Regions from separate parts of the Paenibacillus sp. FSL P2-0322 genome, predicted to be linked through region 1. Evidence: predicted binding sites of a transcription regulator. Region 1 holds the regulator's gene; the other holds the start of a gene.
The links. Region 1 encodes Rex, which represses fermentation and respiration genes when NADH is low (regulators of the CRP and FNR family bind a similar motif). Its sites were predicted from a motif close to TTGTGAAATATTTCACAA; they were not measured.
Positions count from the first base shown of each region.

Region 2: a site for Rex is predicted at 2,188-2,205, ahead of MKY24_RS04370 (DoxX family membrane protein). Genes of this name have one in related genera too.

Region 1 covers NZ_CP150243.1:3,488,006-3,495,863, reverse strand. Annotated here, with positions in the region: gene panD (aspartate 1-decarboxylase) at 1-21, shown strand, start outside; gene MKY24_RS15230 (tetratricopeptide repeat protein) at 104-736, shown strand; gene dinG (ATP-dependent DNA helicase DinG) at 894-3,761, shown strand; gene MKY24_RS15220 (redox-sensing transcriptional repressor Rex) at 3,806-4,459, shown strand; gene MKY24_RS15215 (amidohydrolase) at 4,446-5,747, shown strand; gene MKY24_RS15210 (DUF5590 domain-containing protein) at 5,785-6,309, shown strand; gene MKY24_RS15205 (hypothetical protein) at 6,851-7,384, shown strand; gene MKY24_RS15200 (AAA family ATPase) at 7,377-7,858, shown strand, end outside.
Region 2 covers NZ_CP150243.1:953,695-961,552, reverse strand. Annotated here, with positions in the region: gene MKY24_RS04385 (inorganic phosphate transporter) at 1-149, opposite strand, end outside; gene MKY24_RS04380 (DUF47 family protein) at 164-778, opposite strand; gene MKY24_RS04375 (DUF3048 domain-containing protein) at 967-2,061, opposite strand; gene MKY24_RS04370 (DoxX family membrane protein) at 2,311-2,829, shown strand; gene MKY24_RS04365 (hypothetical protein) at 3,043-3,966, shown strand; gene MKY24_RS04360 (class III extradiol ring-cleavage dioxygenase) at 4,040-4,831, opposite strand; gene MKY24_RS04355 (alpha/beta hydrolase) at 4,924-5,748, opposite strand; gene MKY24_RS04350 (hypothetical protein) at 6,020-6,319, opposite strand; gene MKY24_RS04345 (hypothetical protein) at 6,517-6,948, shown strand; gene MKY24_RS04340 (ABC transporter substrate-binding protein) at 7,110-7,858, opposite strand, start outside.

The DNA.
Region 1 (7,858 bases):
GTACACGCGACGATCATGTAATGAATGGGAGTGCGGATGAAACCCGTCTTTTAAGCGAAAAATGTGAGTGTATTAATCCATCTTTCATAAGGGCGGGATGCACATGTTCCAGCATGTATTCGCAGAAATGAACAGCATGTTAGATGATATCGTGAAGCATTACCCATCAGCCCAGGGCTCCCGCAGGCAGGAGCTGCTACAGCACTGGAGTCTGCTGCGGAGAATGAGTGACGGAATTATGGATGAGTGGCTGGCCTTTGAGGAAAAAATGGTTTGCTTGCGTGCGGCCGGATTTTCCGCAGAGACCGATATGTCTGACACTGAGCTGCCTGAAAAAGAGCTGCCAGCTTTTAATCGGGGGCAAGGGTATTATCGATTACTTATGTACCCTGAGGCGATCCAACAATTTGAGCAGGTACTACAGCATTTTCCGAACAGCTGGCAGAGTCGCATGTATATGGGAATGGCCTATTTTCAACTAGATGATCCAGCAGAGGCTGTATGCCATTTTCAGAAGGTGCTGGACCTGACTGAGCAGGCAGGACTAAAGGCGGTCATCTATAATGCGCTAGGCTGTCTGTTGGCAAAGCAGGCTGACGTAGAGGAGGCGCAAAAATGTTTTGCTCTCGCACATCAGTTCGATCCTGCGTTACCCGAGCCGCTGCACAATATGGAAGCCTGTTTGTCCGGTACCGAAATGCTTCGATACGACAGCTCCATGATGACCTGGATGTAGTTGTCAGACACCGAGTAAGACGATGCATGCCCACCTCCTCAGGCGGCGTGTGCATCGTCTTTTTTGGCTGTCTTAATTTCCAAACAGGCGATCTTCTGCTATGCTAATATATAGAGTTATTATTTTTGTAAGTGTCATAAGAAAGGATTAAGCCCGAATGAAATTTGCGGTATTGGATTTTGAAACGACAGGCACCCAGTCCGCGGATGACATCATTCAAGTCGGACTTGCAATTATAGATCATGATAACAGCATTTCCCGTGTTTACGGCTCTTATGTGAACCCTGGCAGATCTATTCCACCTTTTATCACTGGATTGACCGGAATTACAGACGATGACGTCAAGGATGCTCCTGCACTTGAAGAAATGATGATGGAGCTCGTGCCTATGCTGGACGATGTTGTGCTGGTCGGTCATAATGTGGCGTTTGATTTTAATTTTTTGCAAAACGCTCTGGATCGGTGCGGATATTTACCGTTTAGCGGAAGAATCTTGGATACAATGGATTTTCTGAAAATTATGTTTCCATCGCTATCTTCGTATCAGTTGGGGTTTGTGTCTTCTGAGTTCGGGCTGGCGCATGATCGCCCTCACCAAGCAGACAGCGACGCGTTGGCTACGGCTGAGGTGTTTTTAAAGTGTCTGGGTGAGCTTCAAGCATTACCTCTGATAACGATACAGCGGCTTAGTGATTTGTTTGCAGAGGAAGACAGTGACCTTGGATGGTTTCTTGATGGGGTGCGTGAAGAGAAAGAGCTTGATCCTATTCAGGATTTGGAGGGACATCAGTTTTTTCGTCAGCTTGCGCTAAAAGTGGAAGATTGGACGGAGCTAGCTGCACCGCGTAGAGAAGATGACCCGAATCCACTTTCAGGTGTTTCCTTTGAGGAGTACATGGATGATGTGCGGGACAATTTGCGTTCATCCTTGAGCCAATATGAGGAGCGCGAGGCGCAGATACAGATGATTGAGGGTGTAAATCAGGCACTGAGTGAAGACAAGCATCTGCTGATCGAAGCAGGTACAGGAACAGGAAAGTCTCTCGGTTATTTGCTCCCATCGCTGTATCACAGTGTAAAAAAAGGACAGCGCGTTATGGTAAGTACACATACGATCAACCTGCAGGAGCAATTACGCGAGCGCGACATTCCTATGCTGACCAAGGTGATTCCGTTTCCGTTCCGGGCTGCTATTTTCAAGGGTCGGGGACATTATTTGTGTCTGCGTAAGTTTGAACATAAAATAAACAGAAGAGACTTCGCGACACCGAAGGAAGACTTAATTACAGCGGCTCAGATGATCGTCTGGTTGACGCTAACAGAAACCGGTGATGATGAAGAACTGAATCTGAGCAACCGTGGAGGGGATTTCTGGGAAACGGTGGCGAGTGATTCAGAGTCCTGTCTTGGTCGTTCTTGTCCATGGTTCCGCAAATGTTATTATCATCGTGCACGCCATGAAGCAGGGATAGCGGATGTCGTTATTACGAATCACTCTAAGTTGTTCACAGACGTCAAAGCCAGTCACCAGTTGTTGCCGAGCTATGAACATCTGGTGATTGATGAAGCCCATCACCTGGAGGAAGTAGCTGGTAAGCACCTAGGTATGCATATGAAATATTTCACACTCGTGCATACACTGACGCGACTGTTCAAAGACAGCAAGAATGGACAACTGCCTTCACTTCGTCAACAGTTGGCAAAATCGGGGCACGAGAAGTCGGCGGATTGGGCTTCAACCATCGACCAGATGTATCCGCTCGTGTTAGAGGTTAAGGAAACTTGGGACCTGCTAAGCGACAAGCTGTTTGGCATGTTGCCAGAGCGAAGCGATGCGACACCGGGTGAAACAGGACAGTTTTCTTCCCGTCTCAAACCTTCGGCCAAGCCTGCAAAGTGGGATCAGGCGGGTGCTTTGGAAAATCAGCTATATGTAACGATGAGCGAAATTTTGCGCAAGGGCGACAAGCTGATGCTGGACGTCAAGGAAGAACATGACGATTATGCGGCAGATAGCCTTATTACAGATATCACGGGTCTGCTCAAGGATTTGGCGGGAATCCGAGAAAATTTGCGCTTTTTTATCCGACTCGATGATGAAACAACCGTATACTGGCTCGAAGCGAGTGGGCAATTCCGTAGTAAATCATTGCAATTTTATGCGGTGCCCGTCGATGTGAGCCGCCAGTTGAAAGAAATGTTTTTTGACAAAAAAAGAAGCATTATTCTGACGTCTGCTACCTTATCGGTAGATAAGTCGTTTCAGTACATGATCGATCAGCTCGGCTTGCAGGAGGCCGCAGATCAAGAGCGGCTGATGACTTCGCAGCTCCCGTCACCCTTTAATTACAGGGATCAGGTGTTGCTGGTCATTCCACGGGATTTCCCAAGCGTGAAGGGCAGTGTAGGAGATGCACACTTTGTAGATATGCTCGTTAGCTCTCTAGGAGCGACTGCTCAGGCGACGCGGGGGAGAATGCTCGTTCTGTTTACTTCCTATCGGATGCTCCGGCAAGTGTATGAGCCGCTCAAAGAGGCCTTAGCATCCAGCGAAATTACTGTGCTGGGACAAGGTGTGGACAGTGGGAGTCGCAGCAAGCTAACCCGCCGTTTTCAGGAAGCCAAAGCTTCTGTATTGCTGGGAACCAGCAGCTTCTGGGAAGGCGTCGATATTCCAGGAAAGGCTCTGACTTGCCTGGCCATTGTTCGCTTGCCGTTTCAACCGCCGAATCACCCGTTGCTGGAGGCAAAAAGCGAGCTGCTTCAGCAGCAGAAGAAGAATCCATTTATGAAGCTGTCTGTACCACAAGCGGTCATTCGCTTCAAACAGGGATTTGGTCGGTTAGTACGTACAGCGAGCGACCACGGGGTCGTTATCGTTTACGATACGCGTGTGATCGAATCCTATTACGGAAAGCACTTTTTGTACTCGTTACCGGGACCAAAAATGGAGCATATGCCATCGGAGCAAATGGTGCCCCGCATCGCCGAATGGCTCCAATCCGCCCCGGAGACAGAGGCATAACGGACGGACACTAAGTATGTTCGTTACAATTAGGGGGAGCAAGTATGAAATCAGATAAAATTTCAGAGGCTGTCGTACGGAGGTTACCCGTATATTTACGTTATCTGAATGCACTTCACAAACGGGAGGTGGCTACGGTCTCTTCTCAAGAGTTGGGACAGAGGCTAGATTTGAACCCGGCCCAAATCCGTAAAGATCTCGCCTATTTTGGAGATTTTGGTCGGAAGGGTATCGGTTATGATGTTTCTTATCTAATTGAGAAAATACGCCATATCCTGAAAATCGACCAGCAAATTAATGTCGTATTGGTCGGTGCGGGTAATCTGGGGCAAGCCCTTTCGAATTATAACGCTTATTTAAAAGACAATATGAAGATTGTCGCAGTATTTGATGCGTTTCCGGATAAGGTAGGGACCAAGATCAATACATTGGTCGTTCAACCGATGGATGAACTGGAAGCGACTGTGAAAGAAAAAAACATTCGAATCGGGATTATTACCGTACCTGATTTTGAAGCACAGCACGTGGCTGACAGGCTTATTGAGAGCGGAATTGGAGCGATCCTGAACTTTGCACCGACTACTCTCAAGGCACCGGCCAACATTCGGATTCATGCCACAGACTTTACAACTGATTTGCTTAGCCTCGCTTATTATTTGGAGGACGGAAAGGAAGAAACACAATATGACAGTGAATAAATGGATGATTAAAAACGGCTCTTTTGCCGTAAATGGATCAGAAGCTGGGGTAGTCCATGGTTTTATGATTGTGGAGGATAGCCGTATTACTTATATTGGCGAAACTTTGCCTGCGGGTGAGGAAGAGACGGAAGCGATCGATGGTAAGGGGCTATTGTTTTTACCTGGTCTGATTAATACTCATGGTCATGCGGCGATGTCTCTGCTGCGTGGGCATGGAGATGACTTGGCACTTCAAGTATGGCTTCAGGAGAAAATGTGGCCTATGGAAGCCAAGTTTACATCTACGGACGTGTACTGGGGTACGTCCTTGTCTGTGCTGGAAATGCTGAAAGGTGGAACAACGACCTTCCTGGACATGTACGATCATATGGATGAGGTGGCTCGTGTAGCTGAAGAGTCAGGTATTCGTGCAAGTCTGATGCGTGGAGCAATTGGACTATGCTCGGAAGAAGAACAGCGAATCAAGCTGGCTGAGGCCGTGACTTTTGCGCGTAACTGGCATGGTAAAGCAGACGGGCGTATTACAACGATGATGTCTCCGCACGCGCCATACACATGTCCACCTGCGTTTATTGAAAAATTCGTACAAGCAGCGCATGATCTGGACTTGCCACTGCATACGCACATGTCTGAGACGATCGCCGAAGTGGAGCAAAACGTACGCGACTACGGTTTGCGTCCAGTTGCACATTTGGATAAGCTTGGCTTTTTCTCCCGTCCTTCGCTTATTGCCCATGGCGTTCATTTGAACGACGAAGAAATAGCTTTACTGGCTGAACGTGGTGTAGCGGTTTCGCACAATCCGGGTAGCAACTTGAAGCTGGCAAGTGGTGTGGCAAGAGTGCCTGAATTGCTGCGTGCAGGGGTTACTGTTTCTCTCGGAACGGATGGTCCTGCCAGCAATAATAACCTGGATATGTTCGAGGAAATGCGTCTGGCGGCACTTATTCACAAGGGTGTATCCGGTGACCCTACGGCAGTTCCTGCAAGTGAAGCGCTGCGTCTGGCAACAGAATACGGTGCAAAGTCGATTGGTTTAAAAGAAGTAGGAGCGTTGGCAGCAGGCAACAAGGCTGACTTTATCGCGTTGGATCTGAATCAGGCACATTTCTTGCCCCGTACAGATCTTATTTCCCATGCGGTATACTCTGCAAGCGCCAAGGACGTGGCTCATGTGTGGGTAGACGGTCGCCAGGTTGTGAAAAACGGCGAATGCCTGACTATGGACGAGGAACGTATCAAACATGAGGCACAAGCCGCCTTTGAAGGGCTGCTGTCGCGCTAATTTAGGTGTCACATCCCCTTAGAGAGGAAGCACAGGTTTGAAAAATAAGAAAAAATGGATAGCGGTCGCCATTTTGGCCGTGATACTGATCCTGGTCAGCATTTTCTGGTATTATTCCTATGTTACTCAAGACCAGGTGGCTGAGAAAAATGCCGCTATCATTAAGGCCAAGCAATCAGCTGGTCTGGTTAGCACGACTCAAACATGGAAGTCTGTGTGGGATCAGGTATATTGGGTGGTTCAAGGGAAAAATGCACAGAATGAAAATATAATGGTGTGGGTTCCTTTTCAAAAAGTGGAAGGACAACCTAACATACCTGCCGCAGATAATAGCGGTGTTCACACCGAGTTGCTGAAGAACGGAGTCGATGAGCAAAAAATGACGGCAATAATTCAGCAGCAGCTTCCAGGTGCAAAAATTGTAAGGCTTCAGCCGAGTGTGTTCAATGGCGAATATGTGTGGCAGTTGTTTTACGATGATGGAAGTCATCATTACTACACCTTTTATCGTTTCTCAGATGGGGTAGCGACGGGTGTGAAATATACTTTGCCCAATAACTGAGCTGGTGTGAGGATTGGCAAATGTGGAATGAATGACTAGTAAATGATTAAAAGCTCAAGAAAAAGACGTAAATACGACAAAATTCGTATTTACGTCTTTTAGTTTTGCTATGCCGTAAAGCTGGCTGAAAGCCAGTGAAGCATCTTTACCTATCCATCTTCTCTCCTAGGTCAAATTCATCTTTGTGGCGGGCAATAGCGGAGTGGAGGATTGAATCTGGAGAAGCGGAGCGTTCGCCTTTGCCGCCGGATTTTCCCCATAAGAATCTAATCGAAAAAATCCGGTGGCAACAGCGATCGTAAGATCAAATCCTACACGCAGCGTCTCGCCTCCACCATAACCAAAGATTTTGCCTCATCACAACTCCTCCACACATTGCCTTCGATATTAGATATACGTTATGATATACTATATTTTATAAGTGATAGACAAAAATGATAGAAAAAAGAATTGCTGATCACTATAAGATCATGCAATTTGGTTGTTTGTTGACATTCGTCCCGTTTCTTCTGGGTTTTACATTTTGAGAGGAGGATGTTGTTTGAAATTGCGTGCAGTTCCTATCGTTGTGGCGGCAGTTTTGGCAGCTTTGCTGCTATTTGGGGGATGGTTCATTTACCGTCAGGTTACAATGCAAAGTCCTCTGGAAAAACTGGTATCTCAATATCCAGGCGTGACAAGCGCTCAAATAGATATTAAACAGGATCAGGTTGTATTGAAACTAGATCTCAAACCGCAGGCGGATGTGGCCAGATTGGTCGATGTGGTTAAGCAAAAAGGACAATCCATCATTGGCAGCCGCACCATTAAGTTGGATATCGCAGATCGTTCCAATTCAGCACTGAATCAATGGTGGTCTGAGGCTATGTTTCCTGTGGCCGAAGCGATGGAAAATAAAAAGTATACTCAAATTTCATCTACAGTTGAGCAGATGAAAAAGAAAAAGACGGGTATCAAAGCTGATACCGACATGGATTCGAACAATGTCTATATCCGACTCAGCGAAGGTAAAGCGACCAAGTTTATCGTTTTGCCACGTCAATCTCAGCAAATGGGGGTATGGCCTAATGCCTAGATGGATCAAGGAAATATTAATCGGCATTGTGCCGGTAACCATTATATTTCTCGTTTTTATTGGGGTAAATATTATCCCTCTTCTGGTTGCTGGCGTGATGTTCAGCGGCTTGTTAATGCTCATGCATGCGCGTGGCGGTTTGGCCGTAGGTGCTGGGCAAGAGCGTAAACGTAAAAAAAATGGTCCGGACAAGCTGACTTTTGAGGAAATCGGTGGGCAAGAAAGCGCTAAGCAGGAACTGCGCGAGGCCCTGGATTTTTTGAATCGACATGATGAAATTTCCAAGTTTGGTATCCGTCCATTAAAAGGCGTTTTGCTCACTGGTCCTCCGGGAACAGGAAAAACGCTGATGGCGAAGGCAGCGGCACACTACACTAATTCTGTATTTGTTGCAGCCTCAGGTAGTGAATTTGTTGAAATGTACGTTGGTGTTGGAGCGGGCCGTGTCCGTGAGTTGTTTCGGGAGGCGCGTAC
Region 2 (7,858 bases), 2.5 Mb from region 1:
GCAGCCATAATAATCGCACGTCGCGGGGTCAATGCACGGGTCGATACCGAAGTTGCAATCGCGTTCGCCGTATCATGAAAACCATTAATAAAATCAAATGCCAGAGCAAGAAAAATAACAATACCCAATACCAATAAACTTGTATCCATGTAAAAGGACTCCCTTACGAGTTACGCATAATGATGGATTCCAGCATATTTGCAACATCCTCGCATGAATCCGTTGTCGTTTCAAGGCGTTCGTACAATTCTTTGCGTTTAATCAGTTCAATAGGGTCAGTTACAGTTGCAAACAGGTTTTTAATGCAAATACGCAACAATTCATCCCCCTGATTTTCCAAATCATTCAGGCGAATAGTGTATTCACGAATGGCCAGCAATTTTTTCTGTGAAAGCAAATGCACAGCTTTCTGAATTTCGTAAGCTGATTGACGCAAAATATCAGCGAACTGCACAATATACTCGTCCGGCTCCGTAATATTGTACATATAAAAACGAGAAGCCGTCGCTTCAAGACCGTCCAACACATCATCCATGGTTGTTGTCAGTTCCATGATGTCGTCGCGTTCCAACGGCGTAATGAAGGTCTTGTTCAGCTCAGTAATAATCGTGTGTGTGTAATCATCACACTTATTTTCATACTTCTTCATTTCATTTGTAAACAAAGTTACATCCTGAAGATTTGAAGTATGTTGGGCAAAATAATCGGCTGCTTGCACGATCGTATCTGCCATATTTTCCAACGTCTCGAAGAATATATCCTTTTTCTTCAATCTCATAACGATTACCCCTTTACGAAAATATCCGCAACCTGTTTCGACTGCAATAGACAACCTTTGCTATCTTATCACACTCATCAATGTTTTTGTAATGTTTGTAAAAGCAAATTTCATGATATACGTATACATTGCCCGACATGGAAGGTCATTATCCGACATTTTTTCCCTAAAAAGGTGTATTTCGTTTTCTAATTTGCTTCTATGGTTACATGTTCCTTTAGTGAAGTATCTGCAGGTACCACATGTATATAGGATGTACCTGGTGTTAACGGGATTTCAACCCCATTTTTCATAAAACGAATCGCATCGCCTGGTGTATGTTGCCACTCAGCCTGTATTAACCGTCCTTGTTGAAACACCATGGCCTCTCCGCTACCGTCCAACTCAACACTTAATCTGCCTACATCATCCAACGTTCGATGTCTAGCGCTCATCACAATGACATTGGCTGCTGAGAGCTGTTGGTTATTATTTTGATCCACATGTGACTTTTCGTTCACAAAACGCTTATATTGTTGATCCGCTGGATCATAGGTATAAGATACCCGATAGCTTTTAAGCAAAAACCGAATTTGTAAAGATGATGCAGTCTCGTCCACCATAACTGGGGTTTCACCGGATTTGAGGTAAGAATATACTGGAACGTCCGTCTGCTTGGCATACCCTTTACTATCGCTTCCTTTGCGCAGTCTGTTCACGTCTGTGTATAAATTATGTGGAGGACGACGATCTTTGCTTCGCCAGAAGTAAGCCCCTCCATTTGAAATCTCATCCAGATGTTCCTTCCGCTGCTGCTGTAAAATCGCATAGGCATCTGTGCTTCCCCCTGCGTGTATCGGCAACGCACCATAGGTTTCGCCCAGCTCAATCAAATACGGTCGAATGCTACGGACCGGTCCGATCTTTACATCTCCGCCATGACTTTGGAAAAAAGCGACCAGACGGGTAATCCCACCTTCTGCAAGAACTTCATATACCATGTCTGCCTGGCTAAGTCCTGCCTGTGGACGTGCAGCCGGAGCATTGTTGATCATGACAGCGAGCGGTCGCTCCAAAACTGGCTGCTCCACCGGAAGACCGGTGAGCGGAGCTGTAAATGCCGGAATAGACTGCTCCTTCGGCGGTTCAAGTGCCTCCTTCTCTGTTTCTTGCTTGGTCAGTTGGGGAACGGATTCAGATTCACCCGTATTGGACATAGCAGAACAAGACATCAGCGTCATGCATAACAGAGCTGAGGCCATCACACGCAACCAATGATTTCGTTGGGAAATGGGCCCGGACAAGTTCATCCCTCCACTTAGTTATTTTTCTCATTATAAGCTTTATTTCCTGTTTTTGTCTTGATTGAAGCATGACCAATCTATAGAATACTTATCTGAAGACATTAAAATTTAAAAAATATTTAGACTTTGTGATTTTTATCACAAATAACTGTAACTGAACCTACTACAATAAAGGTGTAGCAAAGATGATCATCCCCAACAAAATGAAATACAACCAACATTATAGATTAAGAAAGAGGAGTGGTTTGAATGTTTAACAGCTGGTTACGTGAGAACAAAGTCGCAATGTGGTTGCTGACTGTAGTACGGGTTTATCTAGGGTATGAATGGATGACCCACGGACTTGAAAAGCTGACAGGTGGATTTGATGCAGGCGGATTTATCTCGGGGGCCATTGCTAAAACAGGTGGAGACCATCCCGCTGTACAAGGCTGGTGGGGATCGTTCCTGGAAGCCTTTGCCCTGCCGAATGTAGGTTTGTTCAACGTCCTGATCCCATTGGGTGAGTTCTTGGTAGGGGTTGGCCTGCTTCTCGGTACATTGACTACACTGGCTGCTTTGATGGCTATGGTTATGAACTTCTCGTTCCTGTTCTCGGGTACAGTAAGCACCAATGCAATCTACCTGCTGTTTGAAATCTTCCTTGTAGTTGCTGGTGCAAATGCCGGAAGAATTGGCTTTGACCGTTGGGTACTGCCCTTCCTGCGTGGACTGTTTCGTAAAAATAAAGATACCTTTCCAGCTGACCCTAGCCGAAAAATAGCTTAAACATCCCAAAATAACCGTTATCCTCCGGGGTAATGGTTATTTTTTTGCGCTGTTATGCTCACAAGGGGTCTTTCAGCTCCTTCTAACTCGAACTCTTTTATCGGATTCATCATCCCCCCAAACGTTTACAAGTTGGATACAACATGGAATGCTCACGATACATTTACCCTATACACTACAGTTACATCAAAGAACGTAATGGAGGGTTATATCATGAAAAAAATTACCAAAGCCTATCTCATGCTCGCAGCCGTAACTTTCACAGTGCAGACTATGGGATTGGGATATACGACATCAGTCAAAGCGGCGACGTCTACTACGACATCTCAGGCAGAAAGTGTACAACTTATCTCCAAGACCTTCGAGCAGCTACTACGCCAACCCGACAAGCTACCTCAGGCATTCACTTATTTGCAAAAGCATATTCAATCCATTCCAGCCTCTCAAGCTACCATCATGGTGCTTCATCTGGAAAATGCGCAGAAACAGCAATTGGATTCCTATGCAAAGACCTTATACCCGGCCTCTGTTCAAACCAAAATAAATCAAATCTATAAACCCGGTGATTCGTTCACAAATGTAATCAGCCGTTCAAGCGATGTGAACCTGAAAAAGTTGCTAACTCAAACAAGAGATGCCGGCTACAAACTTGAAACTGCAGAAGGCATGTACTACCCAGTCATCAACTATGAAAAATATAAAGTCTTCGGGAAGCACACCACGACAGATATCCGCAGCTATATTGACATCATGGCGATGGAATCCGGACAGGCGGCTACCAAGGATGCCGCGCTCCGTATCGGCTATCAACAGTTAGCCGGACGAGTGCTGGCACAGGAGGCATTTTTAAACCAATATCCTCATTCCAACCGTACACAAGCTATAAAAAAATTGCACGATCTGTACTTCTTCTATACTTTCTATGGCACGAACAATACGCCATTATTCGATTATGATACCGGAAAGATTCATCCGAATGCCAAAAAAGGGTATCAATTCGTCGTTCAACGTAATATGGATTCGAAGAGTACCTACATTCAAAAGCTGAAAGCATTTATGACACTATTGGATCAAAATGGAGATCAGCGTACTACGCAGGTATCCACTTGGCTAAAAAAGAACGTGCCTTCTAATTAATCAAAGACGCAAAATACACAAAAGAACTTCCATTCCCACAGACCATGTGGATTCGGAAGTTCTTTTTTTACATTTACGTATCACTTTCTTGACCAAAAGCCCAACAATTGAGACTCAACGAGCCAAGGACATACGATTGAAAAAGCTTATGCGCAGAGCGCTCATGATCCGCAGCCCCCATCGCATAAAACAAAGGTGAAAAATGCTCTATTCCATAAGAAGGTACCGCCTGTTTGGCATATGGAGCCTTTTTGTCATATTGGAATAGGTGGCGCAAATTCCAGTCTTGAAGCTGCTGTGCAATCCAGTCATCATATTGAACGGCCCAATCGGCTGGCTCACTCGTCTGCTTGAGTGTCCGCAAGTTGTGGACCAATCCGCCGCTACCGATAATCAAAATCCCTTGTTCTCGCAAAGGCGCCAGCATCCGTCCAATCTCGTATTGCTCCTGGGGAGCGCGCCGAGAATCAATGGATAAGGGTACGACCGGTATGTCCGCATCAGGATATATATGCCGCAAAACCACCCATGCTCCATGATCCAGTCCTCGGTTCCGAACCGGCTGGTGGAACAGGTTATGCTGACTGAACAGATGCTCTATCTCCTCATACAGCTTCGGATCGCCTGGTGCAGGGTAATCGATTGAGTACATTTCTTCGGGAAAGCCATAGAAATCGTGCAACGCTGCATGCTGATCATCCGCGCCAATACATTGATCGGGGCTATCCCAATGCGCGGAAAAAATGACAATTCCTTTGGGTCGGGGCAGGCTCGCGCCCAGCTTTGCAAGAAAGCTGGTATATGCGTTATTTTCTACAGCCAGTGTCGGTGAACCATGCGCAACAAAAATTGAGGGTAATGTCATCGCTGCCAACCTCCACACGCCAGTATAGTGTTACTCTTCCATTTTACTCCGGCGGAGGCGCAATTTCCAATACAATCCGTTACACACTGAAATCAGATCATCCAGTGCTGCCAATCCCGTTGAATATTTTCCTGTTCATCCAGCCATTCAAGTGTCCGATCAATGAGCCGTTGCCGCTCTTTACCTGACGAGAAAGTGTGATCCCCCTGGAAAATAATCTCTTTATCACAGCGCCCCTCTGGACGCATCCAGAATATCTTTTGAAACAGAAATGCATAATCCACAGGAATAATATCATCCGAGGTGCCATGAACAACGAGCACATCTCCGTTAAATTTAACGGCCTCCTGAAACGGCTGAAATAGAGCTAACGACTCAAAATAAGCAGGCGTAAATTTATAGCCCAAATAGTCGGCATGACCGGTTTTAACAGACTCATCGTACACGCTTCGCTCCGTAATTTTGACGATGTCGTTGAATGGATAGCCCACTGCTGACCAAAGAACCAGATTTTGTACTCTCTTATCCCGTACGGCTGTGAGAAGGGCAACCGCGCCCCCCAGACTGTGACCGATCAGCGTCACCTTGGTCGGGTCAATGTCCGCGCAATTGACGGCGTAATCCAATACGGTACGTGTCTGATTAATCATGGACTCGAGCCCCTGCTTGCCGTATTCACCTGTGCTTTCCCCACAACCGGCAAAATCAAAGCGCAGGACAAAGTATCCCCCTTCGGCCAGTTCACGCGCAGTCTTGACGAATAATCGATCTACTCCGATACGATTGCCCACAAAACCGTGACATATAATAACGAGAGGAACTCGTCTCCGACGATCTCCCTCATTTGTACGGTTTGGATAATGAATTGTTGCGGCCAGTTCTTCATGTTCAAAGCGAATTCCAATTTGCCGTTCCATCCTGATTCCCCCTGTTTCAAGCTTCACTACACATTTATGAATTCAAACTCATATAGTAACGTGGAATATCCATCCAGGATATTCATTCACTTTAATTCCGATAAGTTTAATAAGTTTTATAGTAAAGTCAGTCTATCATCGCCCTGCTTCCTTGTCAACCTGTCAGTTCACATCGTTAAAAAAGTAAACAAATAGCGCTCCCCGATGCGATTCCGGAGAACGCTATACTACACTTATTAGAGTGAATCCACTACATTAAAGTAGACATTCGTTATTCGTAGCTGTTCCTAAACATTTGGTGGGTCTCCGTTCGTCCCTCCCACTCCAGCTTACAAGAGGCGCCGTTATGTTCATCCTCATGCCACAGGCTGCGGTAGTTCTGTGCACCTAGTTCACCTGCAAATTCTGTATCCTCAGCCACTTCAATATCGTCCAGTATACGGTAGGTTGGAGAAGTTCCTTGAACACTCCGGTGACTCACATTTGTAGACGAGGCCACCCCGCTATTCCTGTTCGAAGCGTTTGCTAATCGTTTTTGGACTGAATAATCTGCCTGGTTCTCCAGTTTCATGATGCCACACCCTCTTAACGTTTATATTCAGGTTGCTCTATGTGCTCACCCTGTATCCAGTTTGAGGAGAATGCAGCGGTAATATACATTTTATAGATAAAGTCTTTTGCCATCCGACGCTTCCTCACGTATACTGTCTTTGTTACGAAATGGCGGTTCCATCAGCTCGGGATACGCTCATAAAGCAGGAGGAAGAAATGAATAAAGCAAAAAATTATACGCTTATTGCATGGATTGCCTTGTCTATGTTTTTTTTGACACAGGCAATTATCGGATGGTTTGTCACCTTTACAGGTGGGGATATCAAACCCTTTGAAAAAATCAGCCTATCCACCCTTATCATCATCGCCGCAGGAGCCATTCTACTCGTTGAAGCCCTGATGAATTTTATGGACCGTCCCGAAGAAGGCGAGGAGACACAACAGCCAGACCATGCCCCTGTAAAGCCCCAGATGAATCTTAAATCCATCTTGATGTATGTTGTGTTAGTTGTCGTGATTCTTGTCGCCGGACTAGCGCTGCGCAGTGTACTGCCGGTATTCAGGATCTCACCTTGGGTAAATTTAATTCTCGCCGCCATCGGCTTTATTGGACTCAAACCGATTTTTCTGCGTAAAAAACGTTCATAGCCCGCAATTCTCATTATATGGAGCTGCCTCATTTTGGATCATAGCAGCTCCTTTTCATTTCGATCAGGCAACCGACTTACAGCTTGAGCGTGCGCCAAAAAGCCGTATTCCTGGCCTGCAAGAAGCTGCATGGGGGAATACGGCTTGATATACTTTAAAACTTATTTGGAAAATAGTTGTTCTGCATTATCCAGAGCAATTTTATGTCCCATCGCGGAATAGTCCAGCCAAGGCTGTCCGTCCAACATGTAGACATGCCCTTGCTTCACCGCTTTGAGACCTTGCCATACTGTATTTCCTTCCAGCTGTTTGTATACCTTTTGGGCATCCGCGCCTTTACTGATGATAACAAGGATCGCATCGGCATCATAATCCGGTAAAACCTCTTGGGAAACAACTTGATAAGCCTTGTTGATCTTTTCTACACCCTTGGCTGGCTTCAAACCCAAGTCCTGATACAACAGCGGTCCTACGGGACGCTTCATCCCCATAACACGAACCTCTTTCGCCGTCACACGTACAGCCATAACCGTTCCGTCCCCAATTTTTGAATGAATCAGCTTTTTGACTCGTTCCTTCTGTGTATCATAATCTTTTAGAAATGCGTCTGCCTGTGCTTCATGTTTGACCATAGCAGCTATTTTTTTCAATTGATCCTTCCATGTGCCTTCATCCAGATCAAAAACTTCGGTCGGCGCAATTTTTTCAAACTTGGCCACATCGGTTCCCGAATATTTTTTGTCCAAAAAAATATGATCAGGTTGAAGTTCCAATACCGCTTCCATATCCGGGTCTGTGACAACACCTAGCTTACGGGTACTTTGAAGACGATCTTTTACATGGGGCAGAAAATCCTTCACATCTCCACCAATGACCGAACCAGCCGGAGTAATGCCCAATGCCAGCAGGT